Regions from separate parts of the Blautia sp. AF19-13LB genome, predicted to be linked through region 2. Evidence: predicted binding sites of a transcription regulator. Region 2 holds the regulator's gene; each other region holds the start of a gene.
The links. Region 2 encodes NrdR, which represses ribonucleotide reductase genes. Its sites were predicted from a motif close to CACAANATNTTGTG; they were not measured.

Region 1: nrdD (anaerobic ribonucleoside-triphosphate reductase) is a predicted target of NrdR. The motif match lies at 2,989-3,002, and genes of this name have one in related genera.
Region 3: DWX32_RS11745 (ribonucleoside triphosphate reductase) is a predicted target of NrdR. The motif match lies at 1,662-1,675, and genes of this name have one in related genera.

The regions. Positions count from the first base shown of each region.
Region 1 is NZ_QUGO01000016.1:42,390-47,551, forward strand. It holds gene DWX32_RS15010 (MATE family efflux transporter) at 1-734, shown strand, start outside; gene nrdD (anaerobic ribonucleoside-triphosphate reductase) at 832-2,967, opposite strand; gene dapF (diaminopimelate epimerase) at 3,139-3,987, opposite strand; gene DWX32_RS15025 (hypothetical protein) at 4,193-5,162, shown strand, end outside.
Region 2 is NZ_QUGO01000001.1:82,435-87,596, forward strand. It holds gene DWX32_RS00500 (heavy metal translocating P-type ATPase) at 1-904, shown strand, start outside; gene DWX32_RS00505 (GNAT family N-acetyltransferase) at 1,098-2,264, shown strand; gene DWX32_RS00510 (acylphosphatase) at 2,292-2,597, shown strand; gene DWX32_RS00515 (YlmC/YmxH family sporulation protein) at 2,598-2,849, opposite strand; gene nrdR (transcriptional regulator NrdR) at 2,992-3,444, shown strand; gene DWX32_RS00525 (DUF3786 domain-containing protein) at 3,459-4,094, shown strand; gene DWX32_RS00530 (citrate/2-methylcitrate synthase) at 4,225-5,162, shown strand, end outside.
Region 3 is NZ_QUGO01000010.1:45,726-50,887, forward strand. It holds gene DWX32_RS11735 (tetratricopeptide repeat protein) at 1-287, shown strand, start outside; gene hflX (GTPase HflX) at 306-1,541, shown strand; gene DWX32_RS11745 (ribonucleoside triphosphate reductase) at 1,789-4,200, shown strand; gene DWX32_RS11750 (O-acetylhomoserine aminocarboxypropyltransferase/cysteine synthase family protein) at 4,359-5,162, shown strand, end outside.

The DNA of each region.
Region 1 (5,162 bases), on a different contig from region 2:
CTTATCTCGAGACAAAGAAACCGGAGCGTGTACGGATTCTCTGGAACCGCCTCTTCTCTTCCGCAGGGAAAATACTTTCAGAAGACTTCTGGCGCTACACGCTTCCCGTGCTTGCGGCCTCCCTCGTCTGGGGAATTGCCTACGTTCTGTACTCCGTTATCATGGGCCACATGGGAAGCGATGCTGTTGCAGCAAACTCGATTACCTCGATTGCAAAGAGCCTCCTCTCCTGCCTGATCCGCGGTGTGAGCGGCGGTGCCGGTGTTCTGATCGGAAACCTGCTCGGTGCAGATGAACTCGAGAAAGCACGCGAATACGGCGGCCGCCTGACGCATCTTGCAATTGCCATCGGCGTTGTGACCGGCGGTCTTCTGATGTTGATCTCTCCTGCAATCGTCCACTTCGCTCCGCTTACCGATACCGCGGCAGAATATCTGCAGTACATGCTTCTCTTCTGCGGTCTGAACTTGATGGCACAGTCGGTCAACACCACCGTTCTCGACGGCATCTTCTGTGCCGGCGGCGATGCGAAATTCGATATGCAGGGAAATATCGGCGCGATGTGGTGCTTTTCCGTACCGCTTGGTTTCCTCGCCGCGTTCTGGCTGAAGCTGCCGGTCATGGTTGTCTACTGTATCGTAAACCTCGATGAGATCGTGAAACTGCCTGCGGTTTATCTTCATTATAAAAAATACGTCTGGGTACGCAACATCACCCGCGATATCGAAGAATAATTGCCGAACTATAAAATCCCCTGCGGAAAATCCAAACCGAATGGATTTCCCGCAGGGGATTTCGTTCTTTTATCGTATTACAAATATCGCAATGATTTTACATCGATTTTCTCTCTGCAATTTCCGCCATCTTTGCTTCATTCAGACGTGTGTCGCCATGGACACGGCTGTAGGAAAGATAGCCGTTCATACGGTCGATCTTTGTCAGGTTCTTGGAACCGCAGACCGGGCAGACATCCATGTCGAGTTCCTGGTGGCCGCAGTCATCGCAGTAAGCCAGGGACAGGTTGACGCCCTCGTAGTAGCCAAGCTCCATCGCACGCTCGATCAGTGTCTTGATCGCGCCTTTGTTGTAGCCGACCGGATAGCGCACGTACTGGATTTTTCCGCCGTTGCAGAGCTCCCAGAAACGTCCCTCGAGATCCTGTTTCTGGATCGGGGTAATGTCCTCGGTTACGTGGCAGTGGAAACTGTTGCTCACATACGGGCGGTCCGAAACGTTGCGGACGATGCCGTACTGTTTGCGGAACTGCTCTATCTGCAGGCCGCACAGGGATTCTGCCGGTGTGCCGTAGATCGCATAGAGGATGCCGTCCTCTTTCTTAAACTCGGCAACCTTGTCGTTGATATATTTCAGCGTGTCAAGTGCGAACTGTCCGTCCTCAACAAGAGATTTTCCGTTGTACAGCTCCTGCAGCTCGTTCAGCGCCGTGATACCGAACGATGCGGTCATCGGCTTTAACAGCGGGCGGATCTTGTCGGACGGTTTTAAGTGGCCGCCGTAGAAACCTCCCTCACAGTAAGCCAGCGGGTTCGTGGATGCACGCATCTCGCCGAGGTAATCGTAGGTCCGTTTGTGCAGATCGCGGATCATCTCGAGGTAGAAATCAAGCACTTCGTGGAAATCGCGGTTCTCGGAACGGGATTTTGCCAGGATCATCGGAAGATGAAGGGAAACGGCTCCGATGTTGAAACGTCCGACAAAGACCGGTTTGTCGTTCTCATCTGCCGGCTCCATGCCTCCGCGCTCGTACCACGGGCTAAGGAAAGCACGGCATCCCATCGGGCTGATGACTCTCTTGTATTTCTTGTACATCTCGGCGATGTAGCCCTCGCCGCTCATCGACAGCCAGTCCGGATACATGGTTTTAGAGGAACAGTCAAGTCCTGCCTCAAAGACATCTTCTGCGATGCCGCCCTCTCCGTGAATTGCCTTGTCATATAAGAAGACGATTTTCGGGAAGAGCACCGGCTTTTTGTGGCCTTTCTTGCCCTGTCCGTTTTTGTGGACCTCAAGAAGGGAGATGGAAATCATCTTCTCGAACATGCTCGTTCCAAGGCCGAGGGTCACGGTAACGAACGGATAATCACCGCGGGAAGATCCAACAGTGTTCAGTTTATACTCAATTCCCTGCCATCCCTGATCGCACTCTCTTCTTACTTTGTCGATCGCATACTCGATGGCTTTCTCCTGTGCACCCTCCCAGGATGCGTCGGTATATTTCAGGAACTCTTTTACGTAGTAATCGTAGCTCTTCTGTGCGTACGGAGCAAGGATCTTGTCCACCTCCGGCACGGTAAAGCCGCCGTACTGCTGTGCAGCGGTGCTGAGGACGATATCGCCCATGACATCAAATGCGGTGTCGAGTGTCTTCGGCTCGTTGTACCAGACATTTCCCATCTCGAAACCGCCTTTTAAAACGTTTCCGACATCGAACAGACAGCAGTTCATGGTATCGAGACGTGCGGACTGGTCGTGGATGTAGATGTAACCGTCCTTACAGGCCTGCAGCTCGTTGCGGTTCATGAAGAACTTGCGGTACAGCTCTTTGTTCAGCTCGTTGAAAATCAGGCTTCGCTTCGTTGCAACGAGGGCGCTGTCGGTGTTGGCATTGCTCTTGTCGCCGATGTAGCGGATGGACTGGCTCTTCGTGTAGACCTCGTCCATCATATGGATAAAATCAGTTTTGTAATTGCGGTAATCGCGGTAGCTTTTTGCCACAGCCGGGTTTACTTTTTCGAGTGCTCCCTCCACGATATTGTGCATATCGCTGATCGGAATTTCGGTCTTTCCAAGGGAATATACGTGCTCGGTTGCGAACTTACAGATAAAGTCAATCTCCTGCTGTGAGAAGGTATACAGGATTCTCTGTGCGGATTTATTTACGGCACGGACGATCTTCTGCGCGTCGAATTCTTCTTTGGTGCCGTCCTTTTTGATAATATAAACCATTGTGGTGTCCTCCAATTCAAACACTATATCTTGTGTGTCCCCCACCCTTTTCTTGTAGCGGGCACCACATATTGTAGCATGTTTCTTTTGAAAAGAAAAGGCATTTCCTGTAAGTTTTTATTTTCAGAATATTGCATACTGCTCTTTCGTGCAGACAGAAATCTGCATTTTTCAAATTCGTTCTGCAAGCGTTCCTTCAAAAACGGTCTCGGCCGGGCCGGTCAGAAGGACCTTATTTTTCGTCCGGTCCCATGTAACGAAAAGCCTGCCGCCGCGCAGTTCTACGGCAGTTTCTCCCTCCGAAACACAGCCGGAAAGCATCGCCGCGACGGCTGCCGCACACGCTCCCGTTCCGCAGGACAGCGTTTCACCGCTCCCACGTTCCCAGACTCTCATTTTTATTGTGTGTTGATCTAAAGTCTGGATAAACTCTGTATTGATACGGTCCGGGAAGCAGGAAAGGTGTTCAAAAGCGGAACCGGTCTTTGCAATGGATATTTTTTCCACATCTTCCACCGGAATCACCGCATGCGGATTTCCCATCGAAAGGCAGGTCATCGTATAATTTTCCCCGCACACGGTAATTTTATGCTCCAGCACATATTCCCCCAGAGAAACAACGGGGATCTGTGCGGCGCGGAATTCCGGCGTTCCCATCTCCACTGTCACCTGACAGATCTTATTCGGATTCTCCCCCGTCTGCAGATGAATCACACGGTTTCCGCTGCCGGTTTCGATAGTCAGCGTCGTTTTTCTCGTCAGCCCATGCTCGTACACGTATTTTCCCACACAGCGGATGCCGTTGCCGCACATCGCGCCCTTCGAGCCGTCGGCGTTGTACATTTCCATCGAAAAATCTGCTGTTTTGGATGCCCCGATCAGAATCAGCCCGTCCGCGCCGATGCCGAAATGGCGGTCACTTACCGCTTTTGCCAGCCGTCCCGGACTCTCCACCCGCTCCTCCATGGCATTTACATAGATATAATCATTTCCGCAGCCCTGCATTTTTGTAAAACGCATACACAGCCTCCTCCCAGACTTCTGCCCTTTCCAGTTCCTTACTAAATATGTATTCCGTACCGCGCTTTTGAAAAACCATTTTTCTCAAATCCGCTTCAGACATTGGAAAACGAAGCGGAATGTGATAGAATAGGGGGAACTGATATCGTTACTTACATGAAGTAACTCTCAAATATTTTTAACCATTTATTATGAGGAGGTTTTGATGAAAAAATACCGTTGGGTTTTAACAGCAGTATTTGCCGCTTTCCTCGTGGGAACGAGCGGCTGCGGAAAGAAAACAGAAACGATTCCGATCACAACCATCAGTCAGAGTACCGACGATGACGACCCCAAAGACAATCTGGCGGCCTCCGGCGATTCCGATGAGATTCCGGAATACGATGTGGATCTCTCGAAGAACCTGAACAGTTTTCAGCTTGCCATCTGGGGCGATACATACGAAGTTCCGGAATCCTACGCGGATTTTACAGCGCTTGGCTGGGTCTACAGCGGCGACGACACAAAGGAAATCCAGCCGGAATCCTTCTCAGAGGGCGAAAGCTTTGAAAAGGACGGAAACCAGATTACCGTCGATATTGCCAATCCGGACACCACGGCAAAGCCAGTGGCGGAATGCCTGATCGGAGGCATTCACATCGATACCTCGACCGCTGAGGGTCAGAATATCTATGTCGGCCTGCCGAACGGCGTCACCCTGCAGCAGTCGCTGATGGAGGATGTGGAAAGCATCTACGGTGCGCCAAAGGACCGTTATGAGGCCGATACCTCTGTGCAGTTCACATATGAATACGGGCTGTACCAGACGATCACGCTCGGCTTCGATAACGAAACGGGAATTCTGTATTCCCTCGATATGCAGAACTTTACGACCACGGCTGATGCAGAAGCGCTCGATGGTGTCAGCGATGCCACAACACCGGAAGTGGAGGCCTACCAGGCACCGGAAGCCGACAGCAGTAAAATCAACGACTGGACCGTCCGCTTTGACGATGTACTCTATCATCTTCCCGTTCCGGTCAGTGAACTTCTGGACCACGACTGGACCGTCAATACGAAAGAGTCCGATACGGCCGTTTTAAACGGAAAATACGGCTACGTCACGCTGGAAAAGGGCGGTCAGAAGCTTTACTGCACCGTACATAATTACGGCGCGGAGGCGACGACAGTACGCA
Region 2 (5,162 bases):
TTCCGAAGAAGGAAAGACACCGCTGTTCTTCAGTGAAGACGGAAAGATGCTCGGTATGATCGCGGTTGCGGATGTCATCAAAGAGGACAGCCCGCGTGCGGTGAAAGAGCTGCAGAATATGGGAATCCGTGTCGTGATGCTGACCGGAGACAATGAGCGCACCGCGCGTGCCATCGGCGCTGAGGCAGGTGTGGACGAAGTCATCGCAGGCGTTCTGCCGGATGGAAAAGAAGCGGTCATCAGCCGCCTGAAAGAAAAAGGAAAAGTAGCGATGGTAGGAGACGGCATCAACGATGCACCGGCTCTGACCAGTGCGGATATCGGTATTGCCATCGGAGCAGGAACCGATATCGCGATCGATGCGGCAGACGTTGTCCTGATGAAGAGCCGCCTCTCCGATGTACCGGCAGCGATCCGCTTAAGCCGTGCGACCCTCAGGAACATTCACGAGAATTTGTTCTGGGCCTTCATTTACAATATCATCGGTATTCCGCTGGCTGCGGGCGTATGGATCCCGCTGTTCGGCTGGAAGCTGAACCCGATGTTCGGTGCGGCGGCGATGAGCCTTTCGAGCTTCTGCGTTGTGACAAACGCCCTGCGTCTGAATCTGTTTCGGATGCACGACGCGTCAAAAGATAAAAGAATCAAAAACGAAATTCTAAAGGAGGATCTGAACATGACAACAGAACAGGGAATGGTAAAAACCATGACAATCGAGGGCATGATGTGCGGCCACTGCGAGGCAAGAGTGAAGAAAACACTTGAGGCAATCGAGGGTGTTGCATCCGCAGAAGTAAGCCATGAAAAAGGAACAGCCGTTGTAACACTGACAGCTCCTGTATCAGACGATGTGCTGAAAACAGCCGTAGAGGCACAGGATTACACCGTAAAAGGAATCCAGTAAAACAGGAAACGTTGAGAAAAGGGAAACGCGCCTGGAATGAAAATTTCCGGGCGCGTTTCTTTTTTTTACCAGATATAGCAAAAATATTGCAATTTGTTCGGAATTTTCGTGACAAAAGGACAAAAATCCGTTAGGATAGAGAAAAAGAAGAGCAAAAACAAAAGGGTTTTTAGGATCAGGAGGTTTTTACATTATGACAGAGTACAGACTTGCAAAGCCGGAAGAGTGGGAGGACTGCATCGAACTTGCAAACTACGTGTTCAGCACGGCACACCGTCCGCACGACTTTGAGCAGTTAATTCCAAGGGTTTATCAGGCAGGACCGGAAATGGCACGGATCCACCGCGTCGCTGTTGCGGAAAACGGCAGACTCCGGGCCGAGATTGCGGTGCTTCCGCAGCAAATGGCAGCAGGGGGTAAGCTGCTCCGCGCAGGATATGTGGGAAGCGTTTCCGTGCATCCAAAGGCAAGGGGCGAAGGCCACATGAAGCGTCTTCTTGGCGACTGGATTACGGATCTGGAAGGAACGTGTGATCTTCTGGCACTGGACGGCCAGAGACAGCGGTATGCCTACTTTGGCTTTACGCCGGGAAGTGAAAAATACACGTTTTACCTGGATGTGGCAAATGTGCGCCATACCTGGAAAAACGGGGAACTCTCCGCTTACACCTTTGCGCCGCTGTTTCCGGAAAACGGCGAAGCGGACGAAGAGGCGGCAGCCTTTGCAAAGAAGCTGAATGAGGAAAAACCGCTTTACGTGGTAAGAGAGGATGTGAAAGCCTGCCTGAAAACGTTCGGCGAGCAGGCAATTGCAATCTGGAAAAACGGTGAGCGGATCGGATATCTGGCACTTTGCGGCGGAAACCAGGTTGTGGAAGCAGAAGTGTTGGAGGAACAGGATTTCGTTCCTGCACTTGCCGCTTATTTAAAAGAAAATGCGCTTGACTCTCTTTTCATTTCCATTCCGGTGTATGAGACCGGAAAAGCAGCAGCGTTATCGGAAGTCTGCGAAAGCTTCACAAAAGAGCGCTGCGGTTCCGCGATGTACCGTATTTTCCAATTTGCAGACGTCATCGAGGCAATGCTGACCATGAAAGCAGAGACGATGGGCATCAGCGATGGAACGTGGTCTGCCGTACTGGAGGGACAGCCGCTGACCGTGACGGTAAAAGATGGAACTGTGACCGTGACACGGGAAGCCCATCCGGGGGCAGATGTACTCAACCGGGAGCAGGCGCAGGAACTGCTTCTTTCACCGCTGGCAAGTAAGGGAAGCAAGGTTCCATCTGAAATCTGGAAGAACATTCCATCCGACTGGTTCCCGCTTCCGCTGTACTGTGCGACGGCAGACGAATTTTAGGCAATGACTGTTGGGAGGCAGAGAAATATGAACGAGACAGCGAAACGAGACAGAAGAGACGAAAAAGAAGAAATCCGGTACCATGTGATTTTCTACGGCCAGGTGCAGGGCGTGGGGTTCCGTTACCGGGCGTATTATGCTGCCTACCAGCTCGGGCTGACAGGCTGGGTGAGAAACTGCTGGGATGAGACGGTGGAGATGGAGGTGCAGGGTGATGAGGAGACGATCACGGAGATGATCAAAAGGATCCGCACCTCCAGCTACATCGAAATCACGGATGCAAAATGGACGAAGATTCCGCTGGAATCGGAATTCGGTTTTCATATCCGTTGATCAGGGCTGTTTTTTCTCTTTTTCCGGAATTTCGACGAGAATGATATCGTTGCCGATCTGGCAGATGCGGTCCCATGGGATCACAAAATCCTCGCCGTGGCAGAAAAAGCCGCAGAATTTCACAGGACCCGGAAGAACGAGTCCGGTAAGATGTCCCGTTTTTGGATTGAATTCCACATCAATCGGACAGCCGAGCGTTTTGCAGGTGCAGATATTGATAACTTCTTTCTGGCGGAGATCTACAACGCGCATGCGGTGCTCCTTTTTACTGATTCCTATGGAAAAACATATGCGAAAATGTTGCTGCAGTTGACTTGAATTTCACGGAAAAATGCGTATACTGTAAAAGTAGAAAACTTTCCGAAATACTTATTTAGAAACGAGGACGAAAGATATGAGATGTCCATTTTGTAATCAGGATAATACCCGGGTTGTGGATTCACGCCCGATTGAAGACAGCAATGCGATCCGCCGCCGCCGGATGTGCGATGTCTGCGGCAGACGCTTTACGACATACGAAAAAGTGGAGACGATCCCTTTGATCGTCATCAAAAAAGATATGAACCGCGAGCAGTATGACCGCTCGAAAATCGAGACCGGTATCCTGCGCGCCTGCCACAAACGGCCGGTGTCCGCCGAGAAGATCAACGAGATGGTCAACAAGGTGGAGACGGAGCTTTTCAACGGCGAGGAACGCGAGATTCCAAGCTCTGTGATCGGAGAGAAGGTCATGCATTACTTAAAAGACCTGGATCAGGTGGCGTACGTCCGCTTTGCGTCGATTTACCGTGAGTTCAAGGACGTCAACACGTTCATGGACGAGCTGAAAAAGATGCTCGACAAATAGCGGGAGGCAAAAAAATGGAAGTGTCGAACTATATTAAAATGCGTGATCAGATGCAGGAACGTTTTCTGACATACGATCAGAAGGAGATCGAAGGAAAGTATGGCTTTGCGTTTGATGGCGATTATTTCTATGTGCCGTATCTTTTTGAAGAATGGAGAGTGAACCGCCATACCGGCGTTGTAGAGGGATCAAAAGACCATTTTCTTCATGTACATCAGGGCAGTTTCAATGAGACGCTGACGATTTTCGACCTGCTCTGCTGCGGAAAGAAGGAGATTGTGCTCGCCGGCACGTATGCGCGTACCAATTCCTTAAAGGGAACGATCAAAGGCCGCACGATTGCGTCCGGCGTTCACGACAGCCGCGCCGCACGGTATGACGGGCATGTGGAACAGCTGAAAAAAGCATGCGTTTCCCTTGGCGGAAAACCATATTTCCCGGGAGACGCTGCTTTTGTTTTTCATGTCTTTCCGTTTCTGCCGCTCGTCTTCCAGTTCTGGGAGTCCGATGAGGAATTCCCGCCGGTGCTGAAGTTTATGTGGGATGAAAACGTCCTCGATTATCTGCGGTTTGAGACGCTGTATTACGTGATGGGAGATTTCCTGGACGCACTGGATCAAGCCTTCGATGCATGTAAAACAGAAGCCTGATACCTTTTGTGAGACAAAATCTTACGAAAATTTTTCGAATGTTTATAAAAATTTCAGTATACGAATCCCTTGGTTTAATGCTATAATGAGCGAAAGTGAGTAAAAAAAGAGAAGAGAAAGGGGAATGCATATGGCTTTTAGCATGAAAGTAACACCGGAAATAGAGGAACTGACAAACATCTGTCTGGATAACTCCAAAATGGATGTTTCGCTGTATGGGCAATACGATGTAAAACGCGGACTGCGCGATGTCAACGGCGTTGGCGTCCTTGCGGGACTGACACAGATTTCAAACGTTGTGTCTTCGGATATCATTGACGGCGTCAAAACACCGTGTGACGGACGTCTGTACTACCGCGGCATCAACGTGGAAAAACTGACCCAGGGATTTTTGAGTGAAAACCGTATGGGATTTGAAGAAGTCGCTTATCTGCTCCTGTTTGGAAATCTGCCGAATGAAGAGCAGCTTAAGCATTTTAAGACGATTTTAAAACAGCAGCAGTCCCTGCCGAAGAACTTTGTGCGTGACGTTGTTATGAAAGCGCCGACCAAGGACATGATGAACACTCTGTCCCGAAGCGTTCTGACCCTGTACGCGTACGACAACCACGCAGATGATACCTCCCTTCCGAATGTGCTTCGCCAGTGCATTAACCTGATTTCTGTTTTCCCGATGCTGTCCGTCTATGGCTATCAGGCGTACAACCATTATATCAAGGGAAAAAGTTTATATATCCACAATCCGTCGAAGAAGCTTTCCACCGCAGAAAACATTCTGCTGATGCTCCGCCCGGATCAGAAATACACCCCGCTGGAGGCGAAGATCCTCGATCTTGCCCTCGTCCTCCACATGGAGCACGGCGGCGGTAACAACTCAACCTTTACAACACATGTTGTTTCTTCTTCCGGAACCGATACGTACTCCGCAATTGCAGCGGCGCTCGGCTCCTTAAAGGGACCGAAGCACGGCGGTGCAAACATCAAGGTTGTGCGGATGTTCGACGATATGAAGTCACACGTCAAAGACTGGACGGATGAGGAAGAAGTATCGAATTACTTAAGAAAGCT
Region 3 (5,162 bases), on a different contig from region 2:
TGTTTTCTTCGTATCTTTCGACAGATGGCTTTGCGGCGGCAGCAAACAACGGGCTGGCGCTCTGCGCACTTGCGGAAAACGACACGGACAGTGCACTCTCGTATATCGAGGAAGGACTCAAAACGGCAGAGGATTCCGACCGGGAAAATCTGCTGTTCAACCAGATTGTATCCTATGAAAAACGGGCGGATTTTGATACCGCGAAGTCGCTGATGGCGGATTTTCTGGCAGCATACCCGGAAAACACCGCGGCGCAGCGGGAAAATACGTTTCTCCAGAACCGATAACAGACGGAGGAAGTTGAATTGTTTGATTTAAGAGAAGAACAGGAGCGCGTGATTCTGGTCGGCGTACAGGAAAACGGCGGCGCAAACGCAGAAGAATCGCTCGACGAGCTGGCGGAACTGGCCAGCACCGCCGGTGCGAAGGTGGAGGGCCGCCTGGTGCAGGTGCGAGAGGCCATTCATCCGGGAACGTACATCGGAAAAGGAAAATTAGAGGAGTTGAAAATTCTGGTGCGCGCCTGCGATGCGACGGGCATCATCTGCGACGATGAGCTCTCCTCGATCCAGTTAAAAGGGCTGGAGGAAGCACTGGAATGCAAGATCATGGACCGTACGCTTTTGATCCTGGATATCTTTGCGGCGCGCGCCGTGAGCAGCGAGGGTAAAATCCAGGTTGAGCTGGCCCAGTTAAAGTACCGTGCGTCCCGACTTTCCGGCCTTGGCACATCGCTTTCCCGTCTCGGCGGCGGAATCGGTACGAGAGGACCGGGAGAGAAAAAGCTGGAAACCGACCGGCGCCTGATCCGCACGCGCATTACGCAGTTAAAACGTGAGCTTGAGGAAGTACGCCAGCACAGAGAGCTCCTTCGTGAAGGCAGAAAACGTTCCAAAATCCCGGTAGCGGCGCTCGTAGGCTATACGTCAGCGGGAAAGAGCAGTCTTTTAAATGCACTGACAGGATCGGAAATTCTGGCAGATGCAATGCTGTTTTCCACGCTGGATACGACGACGCGGTCACTGACCCTTCCGGATGGACAGGAAATCCTGCTGACCGATACGGTTGGATTTATCAATAAGCTGCCACATCATCTGATCGATGCATTCCGCAGTACGCTGGAGGAAGCACGGTATGCCGACTATATTCTCCACGTTGTGGATACGTCAAATCCGCAGATGGAGCTGCAGATGCAGGTCGTGTACGATACGCTGCGGGAACTGAAAGTTGAGGACAAAAAGATCGTCACCCTGCTGAACAAGCAGGATAAGCTTCTCGCCCCGATGGTTGTAAAAGATTTCCGGGCAGACGCGAGCCTTGCGGTCTCTGCCAAAACAGGACAGGGACTCGAAGACCTCAAAAATTTACTCTCCTCGTGGATGATGGAGGGAAAAATCTATATCGAGCGCCTCTATCCGTACGATAAGGCGGGAACGATTTCACTGATCCGCGGATACGGAATTCTGCTCGAAGAAGAATATCTGCCGGAAGGCATCCGCGTAAAAGCCTATGTACCGAAGGATATCTATCCGAGGGTATAGAGGTATGGCAAGCGGGCTTAAAAACGGCAGTACATCCCTTTAAGCGCCGTACAGCGCCGAAAAATGGAAGGGACAGAATACAAGTAAAAGTACCATATCTAGTGATGTTAGAAAATTTCACACTAGATATGGTACTTTTTACTATTGACGGGAGAAACATGCTCTGCTATCATATGGTTCAGACACTGCAAAGAGTGGAACCTTAAAAAGGCCTTGCAGAAACGGTTGAATTAACAGGAGGGATTCCATGTTTCAGGTAGAAAAGAGAGACGGAACGATTGCAGAGTTCCAGATGAAAAAGATTACCGATGCGATTGGAAAAGCATTCGGCGCAAAAGATATGCAGTTCAGCGATGACATGCTTCAGATGCTGGCACTGCGCGTAACAGCGGACTTTCAGTCCAAGATCAAAGACGGAAAAATTTCAGTGGAGGCAATTCAGGACAGCGTGGAGAACGTGCTGATCCAGTGCGGCTACGCAGAAGTGGCAAAAGCTTACATTCTGTACCGCAAGCAGAGGGAAAAAATCCGCAACATGAAATCGACGATCGTAGACTACAAAGAGATCGTGGACAGCTACGTAAAAGTAGAGGACTGGCGTGTCAAAGAGAATTCGACCGTAACGTATTCTGTCGGCGGTCTGATCTTAAGCAATTCCGGCGCGATCACAGCCAACTACTGGTTATCAGAGATTTATGATGACGAGATCGCCGAGGCACACCGCAACGCGGATATTCACATCCACGACCTGTCGATGCTGACCGGCTACTGTGCAGGATGGTCGTTAAAACAGCTCATCAAAGAAGGACTTGGCGGCATCAACGGAAAGATTACTTCTTCTCCGGCAAGACATCTTTCGGTTCTGTGCAACCAGATGGTCAACTTCCTCGGCATTATGCAGAACGAGTGGGCAGGTGCGCAGGCATTTTCTTCATTTGATACGTATCTGGCGCCGTTCGTCAAAGTGGACAACTTAAGCTACGGCGAAGTGAAGAAGTGCATCGAGGCGTTTATCTACGGCGTCAACACACCGAGCCGCTGGGGAAGCCAGGCACCGTTCTCCAACATCACACTCGACTGGACCGTACCGGATGACCTCGCGGAGCTTCCGGCGATCGTCGGCGGCAAGGAGATGGACTTCAAGTACAAAGACTGTAAAAAAGAGATGGATATGGTCAACAAAGCGTTCATCGAGACGATGATCGAGGGAGATGCCAACGGAAGAGGCTTCCAGTACCCGATCCCGACCTACTCCATCACATCCGATTTTGACTGGTCCGATACGGAGAATAACCGTCTGCTGTTCGAAATGACTGCAAAATACGGTACCCCGTACTTCTCCAACTACATCAACAGCGATATGAAACCAAGCGACGTGCGCTCCATGTGCTGCCGTCTCCGCCTGGATCTGCGTGAGCTTCGAAAGAAAACTGGCGGATTCTTCGGTTCCGGCGAGAGCACCGGATCGGTCGGCGTTGTCACCATCAATATGCCGCGTATCGCATATCAGTCCAAAGATGAGAAAGAGTTCTACCGCCGTCTCGATCATATGATGGATATTGCCGCACGTTCGTTAAAGACGAAACGTGAGGTCATTACCCGCCTCCTGGACGAGGGACTGTATCCATATACGAAACGGTACCTTGGAACGTTTGAGAACCACTTCTCAACCATCGGTCTGATCGGTATGAACGAGGCCGGCTTAAATGCCGCATGGCTCGGAAAGGGTCTGGAGGATCCGAAGACACAGCAGTTTACGAAAGAAGTTCTGAACCATATGAGAGAGCGTCTTTCTGATTACCAGGAGGAGTACGGCGATCTGTACAACCTTGAGGCAACTCCGGCGGAGTCGACCGCATACCGTCTGGCAAAACACGACCGTGCAAAATGGCCGGATATCAAGACCGCAGGCCATGAGGGAGATACCCCGTACTACACCAACAGCTCCCATCTGCCGGTGGACTATACCGAGGATATTTTCTCTGCGCTTGATATTCAGGATGATCTGCAGACGCTGTACACCTCGGGAACTGTCTTCCATGCGTTCCTTGGCGAAAAACTGCCGGACTGGAAAGCAGCAGCTTCCCTTGTGCGGAAGATTGCAGAGAACTACAAACTGCCGTACTACACGCTGTCCCCGACGTATTCTGTCTGTGCGAACGACGGCTATCTCGCCGGCGAGCACTTTACATGTCCGATCTGCGGAAAAGAGGCAGAGGTTTACAGCCGTATCACGGGATATTACCGTCCGGTCAAGAACTGGAACGACGGAAAACGCCAGGAGTACAAGAACAGAACTGTATATGATATCATCCACTCCAAATCGCCGGAGCAGAAAATGAAATCGTACGGTGCAGCAGAGAAACTGGCAGAGCAGGCCGCTGGAAAAGAAGAGCCGAAAGCCGCTGCAGCAGCAGATAAAATCGAGGAAGACGGCATGTACCTGTTCACGACAAGCACCTGCCCGAACTGCAAAATGGCAAAAGAAATGCTCGCCGAGGAGCAGTATGAGGTGATCGACGCAGAGCGTCACCCGGATCTTGCCGCACAGTACGGCATCATGCAGGCACCGACTCTTCTCGTTGTGGAGGACGGCCAGGCGCAGAAGATTGTGAATGCTTCCAATATCCAGAAATATGTGGATGAATATCTCTCCTAAATCTGTGCGCATATAGTTGCAGGAAAGAACAAACAGAGTTATAATAGGAAAAAGTGATACCCTCGCCCGGGCATCCCGGGTGGGGGTATTATTATGGCGCTGAGCACAGCAGAAATCGGCCCGGTGGACCGGTTTCACTTACAGAAGGGAGAAAAATTATGGGATACAGCCAGGACACAATCTGTGTACAGGGAGGATGGCAGCCGAAAAACGGTGAGCCGCGTGTACTTCCGATTTACCAGAGCACAACATTCAAATATGCAACCAGCGAGGAAATGGGAAAACTGTTCGATCTGGAGGAGGAGGGATATTTCTATTCCCGTCTGCAGAACCCGACGAACGACGTCGTAGCACAGAAAATCTGCGATCTGGAGGGCGGCGTGGCAGCCATGCTCACATCTTCCGGCCAGGCGGCAACGATGCTTGCTGTTACCAACATCTGTGAGGCAGGCGACCACGTTGTCTGCGCGGCAAAGGTTTACGGAGGAACCTCCAACCTGCTCGCCGTTACCTTAAAACGATTCGGCATCGAGACTACTCTCGTGGACCAGGATGCGCCGGCAGAGGAGCTGGAAAAAGCATTCCAGCCGAACACCAAAGCTGTCTTTGCCGAGACGATTTCCAACCCGGCAGGTGTTGTACTTGACATTGACAAGTTTGTTAAACTTGCACATGAGCACGGCGTTCCGATGATCTGCGACAACACCTTTGCAACCCCGATCAACTGCCGTCCGTTCGAGTTCGGTGTAGATATTGTCACCCATTCCACCACAAAATACATGGACGGCCATGCAATGGCGCTCGGCGGAGCGATTGTCGATTCCGGAAACTTCGACTGGGATGCGCATGCAGACAAATTCCCGGGCCTTACTACACCGGACGAATCGTACCACGGCGTGATTTATACGCAGAAATTCGGTAAAAAAGCGTATATCACAAAAGCAACCGCACAGCTGATGCGT